2 regions of the Hoskinsella mucinilytica genome follow, and region 1 is predicted to be linked to the other one. Evidence: a T-box and tRNA genes for the amino acid it is inferred to sense, from the RefSeq annotation. Region 1 holds a T-box; the other holds one or more tRNA genes.
The links. A T-box is a leader RNA that pairs with one kind of tRNA and senses whether it is charged. The one in region 1 lies ahead of ileS (isoleucine--tRNA ligase), so its partner is inferred to be a tRNA-Ile.
Positions count from the first base shown of each region.

Region 2: it has a tRNA-Ile gene. The T-box ahead of ileS (isoleucine--tRNA ligase) is inferred to sense a tRNA for this amino acid. The anticodon was not compared.

Region 1 covers NZ_JBEQZJ010000016.1:24,483-26,885, reverse strand. Annotated here, with positions in the region: gene ileS (isoleucine--tRNA ligase) at 1-1,138, opposite strand, end outside; T-box leader at 1,175-1,376, opposite strand; gene UGRO018_RS07250 (DivIVA domain-containing protein) at 1,384-1,848, opposite strand; gene UGRO018_RS07245 (DUF1905 domain-containing protein) at 1,986-2,403, opposite strand, start outside.
Region 2 covers NZ_JBEQZJ010000026.1:4,184-6,586, reverse strand. Annotated here, with positions in the region: gene UGRO018_RS10575 (N-acetylmuramoyl-L-alanine amidase) at 1-682, shown strand, start outside; tRNA gene UGRO018_RS10570 (tRNA-Ile) at 830-906, shown strand; tRNA gene UGRO018_RS10565 (tRNA-Ala) at 925-1,000, shown strand; partial or broken gene UGRO018_RS10560 (hypothetical protein) at 1,017-1,193, opposite strand; gene UGRO018_RS10555 (NAD-dependent epimerase/dehydratase family protein) at 1,482-2,387, opposite strand.

The DNA.
Region 1 (2,403 bases):
ATTCATCTAACTTTTGTGTAACGGTCTTATTGGCATCATCAACGTATTGTCCTGCAAGCCATTCTCCGCAATCTTCCATCATGCATCCATGTTCATCGACATTACAATAAGCAGGTAGTCCATACTTTTGACCTACGAAGAAGTCATCTGCACCAAAGCCCGGTGCTGTATGTACACATCCGGTACCTGCATCAGCAGTTACATGGTCTCCTAAGATCACAAGGGATTCACGATCATACAAAGGATGCTGACAAGTGATCATTTCCAACTCTTCTCCCTTAAAGGTCTTGATGATTTCTTTCTGTGTTAATCCAAATTTTTCGAATAGATCATCCACAAGTTCTTGTAATATGATAAGTTTCCCTTTTTCACTGTTGACTAGTGCATAGGTGTAATCTTTATTCAAACAGATTGCCAAGTTTGCTGGAATGGTCCAAGGTGTTGTTGTCCAAATCACAAAACTGGTATCGTTATCTAATACGCCTTTTCCATCTTTTACAGGGAATTTCACAAAGATGGTAGGACTTTTAATGTCTTTATATTCGATTTCTGCTTCAGCCAATGCTGTTTCACTGGATGGACTCCAATATACCGGTTTTAATCCCTTATAGATCAAACCATCCATTGCCATTTTTCCGAAGATATCAATTTGATGTGCTTCAAAATCTTTGGTCAAAGTGATATATGGATGATCATAGTCACCTACGACACCAAGAGATAAAAAGCCTTTTTTCTGTTTTTCTACTTGTTCTAAGGCATAGTTGTAACAAAGCTTTCTAAAATCAGAAAGTTCCATTTCTTTACGGTTATACCCAAGCTTTTGGATTGCCGTTTCAATTGGTAACCCATGCGTATCCCATCCTGGGATATAAGGTACTTTATAACCTGCCATAAAGCGATTACGAACGATAACATCTTTTAAGATCTTATTTAAAGCATGTCCTAAATGGATATCTCCATTGGCATAAGGAGGCCCATCGTGTAGTACAAAAGCTTCACAACCCTCACGTTTTTCTAACATTTTTTCATAGATGTTTTGTTCTTTCCAGCGTTGCTGAAAGTTTGGTTCTTTGCTTGGAAGTTTTCCACGCATTTCAAATTTTGTATTTGGCATTAACAGCGTATCTTTGTATTCCATATTACATATCCTCCTTCAAATAAAAAAACGCCCTTATCTAAGGACGTGTTCACGCGGTACCACCTTAGTTCATATCATCAGATATGCCCTCTCACACATAACGGGTGTGTGTCCGTATTCCCCTACTTCATTCAAGGAATCTGCATCGAAAAGTGATATTTCATCTTTTTAACAACAGGTTTTCACCAACCACCTGCTCTCTATTTGTTTCCAACATGAAACGTGTCTTTTCTGTTTTAGCGCATTTACAATTCTTTTTTTAATAGATCCATATCCGGAATCTGCGGTGTTTCAAATTCATCAAGAGCAAGCTCAAGCTGTTTCAGCTCTTCTTTCATACTGCCCTTTATTTCATTTGCTTCATTTCCAAGTCTGGCAATATCAAGCAAAATTCCTCTGGCCATCATCAATGATTCTTTCACGATGGTATCGGCATTTTTTTGTGCGGTTTCCACGATCATATTCGCTTCTTTCATCGCAATCCTTGCCATTTCTCCAGCGGCTTTCTCTTTCACTGCCAAATTTTCAACGACCGTTTTGTATTCCTCGTTTTTTTGTGCAAGCGCTTCTTCCAGCATCATGATCTGATTGTTCAAAGCCTGATGTTTTTGTTTCAGTTCTTCACATTCAGCGCATAGCTGTGAAATATAGCCATCGACCTGGTAACGATTATATCCATTTTTCATTGTATCAAATGATTGTTTGTCCATAACATCACCTTTCATCTCTAGCTCTCATACAAGTAGTTTCTATCTTGCACATGGAAATAGCATTATTATTATGTCACAAATAAGTTCAGTGTTCAAGGGGCTTTTTTCAAGTTATCGTATGTATTTGCGAAATCTTGTCACGATACATGGATTCCCAGATAGCCTATGATGTCATCAAAGCTTACATTGATCGTATCATAAAAGATTCCTTTATCATATAATACGAGATGATTTTTTGGTTGCGCCCTCACATTAACGATACAACGATTTGGTAGTTCTACTTGTTTTCCTTTGGTATAGGTCATTTTCTCATCGTGTGGAATACCAAAATGATCCAATGTTTCCATTACTTTAGACATGGAGCATTGCCATGCTTTGGCCTGTGTGATAGAAATGATGTCTTCTACACTTTTTCCCGTTAACATTGCCAAACAAAGTTGACCGCAATAGCCCGGTTTGGAATAAGTAAGTCTTTTGATAGGATCAATATTGGCTATGGGATGTTCTTTGGTATAAGGATCTTTTGAATTGATACGGGTCAAATGTTCTATCACT
Region 2 (2,403 bases), on a different contig from region 1:
GAGAAAAACTTATGTAATGATCGTGGCATTGGTCGCAACCGTTTGTGCATCCACTTTTATGCTATCCCATATACAACATATCAATGCTTTAAGAGATTATAAGGCATTGAGTGGTGTTAGTGTCGTATTGGACCCTGGACATGGTGGAAAAGATGATGGCGCAAGAACCAATGATGCAAAAGAACAGGAAATAAATTTAAAGATTGCGGAAAAGTTGAAACTATTATTGAGTAAAGATGGTGCCAGTGTCACTATGACAAGAGATGGTGCTTATGACTTAGCGAGTGAACAGGCAACGAATCGAAAAAAAGAGGATATGAAGAAAAGAGTGGAAATGATCAATCAGGATCAAACAGATCTATTTTTGAGCATTCACTTGAATGCTTATCCTAACCCATCTGTAAAAGGAGCACAAGCATTTTATAAAAAAGACAATGAAGTTAGCAGAGTATTTGCGGATATCGTACAGAAAAATTTTAAGAAATTGACAGGTACCAAGATGACAAGCAAAACGGGAGATTATTATATATTAAATAATACAAATAAAATCGGTGCTTTGGTGGAGTGTGGTTTTTTATCAAATGAAGAAGATCGGGAAAAATTGAAAACAGAAGAGTATCAACAAAAGGTTGCTCAATGCTTGTATGAAAGTGTCTTAGAATACTTCCAAATGTTAGCTTAAACGTATGACATTTTCTGATCGTTTATCATCGAAAAAGTTAGCAAATATAGGGTGAAAAAAGAAATGCAAAAAAAATAAAAAAAATTTAAATTTCTTGTTGACAGATATAAACCTCCATGGTATTATAATAGGGCATTCGATGGAAACGGGCCTGTAGCTCAGGTGGTTAGAGCGCACCCCTGATAAGGGTGAGGTCGTTGGTTCAAGTCCATTCAGGCCCACCATCGAATTTAAATATACATGGGGTTTTAGCTCAGCTGGGAGAGCACCTGCCTTGCACGCAGGGGGTCATCGGTTCGATCCCGATAAGCTCCACCAAATAACAAATAAGTCCTTAAATAAAGGACTTTTTTATATGTTGAGAAGATTTATTCACATAATCAATCAAATAATCTTCACTATCTTTAATCAAATGAGTATAAACTTTAAGTGTGATATTAACATCACTATGACCTAATCGTTTCCTAACTGCTACAATATTAACACCACTTGAAATAAGATTAGAAGCATGGTAATGTCTGAATTATGAATTCGTATTCTTTTCAAATGAGATTTTTTTATAGCCGTATCTTTGACATTTTCAAGCGTAGATCGTGGTATAAGCTTTATAAGACCAAAAATAAATGAATCATCATTAAAACCACAAACATTCATTAGTAATCATTTAAATATTGAGAAATAGTTGAACCTAAAGTAACTTTACGTGTACTAAATATATTTTTAGTTTCCTATAGGCTTCAACTAAATGCTTTAAAAAAATCATGTCATCCCTTGTGTTAGGGAAACATGATTTTTTACATTATGAGGTAAAATGTTTATCAATGAATTCGATATAATCTTTTCTGACATGATCTTGTGGATGAGCACAATACCAATCAAAGGACTCTTTTAGACCTATGACAAGATCTTTTGTATCACATAAGAGTTCTTTCTGTCTGGTCACATCTAATTCATATTCATAATCGTGGAAACTAAAGTAATCTCTTTGATTTTCATGTTGTGTGACAGGTATCATTTGAAGCTTTGCTTGTGCAACTTGATAACAAAGCTCTACAAATGTTTTTACATCCACGGTTGATTCATTTCCAACATTATAAATATGATGCTTTGGGTGTTTGGTAATTAATAACTCAATCATCCTACATAAATCCTCTACATGAAAAAATTGTAGCTTCATATTACCGTTTTTCGGTAAATAAAAAGGTCTGTTTTTCAATGCGCATTCAAAGACAAAAGGCTCTCTATAAAGATTTTGCATAGGTCCATATAAATAAGGCGGTCGTAGAATATAAGCCTGTGGAACCTTAGTTAAAAGATATTTCTCAGCATCCGCTTTATTTGTTCCATAGTCTTTCCAAATACTATTTGGACCAATCTTTTGATCCTCTGAAAAAGGTTGTGGATTGGTTTCGGGATAGACTGCCGAAGAACTGATAAATACATAGTCTTGTACCTTAGGTAATGCTTGTAATAAGTGTTCGATATCAAGAGAATGATAGGCACAAACATCAATTACTGCATCAAAATTTTGACACTTAAGTTCATCTTGTAAATGGTTTCTGTCAGCACAAATCAAATGTACACCTTCTACTTGTGGTCTGGAATTTCGATTTAAAACCGTAACTTCATATCCCTTCTTAACAAAATACTGTGCTACAAAACGACTGACAAATACCGTTCCTCCTGTAATCAAAAGATGCTTCATTTTATTTGCCTCACTT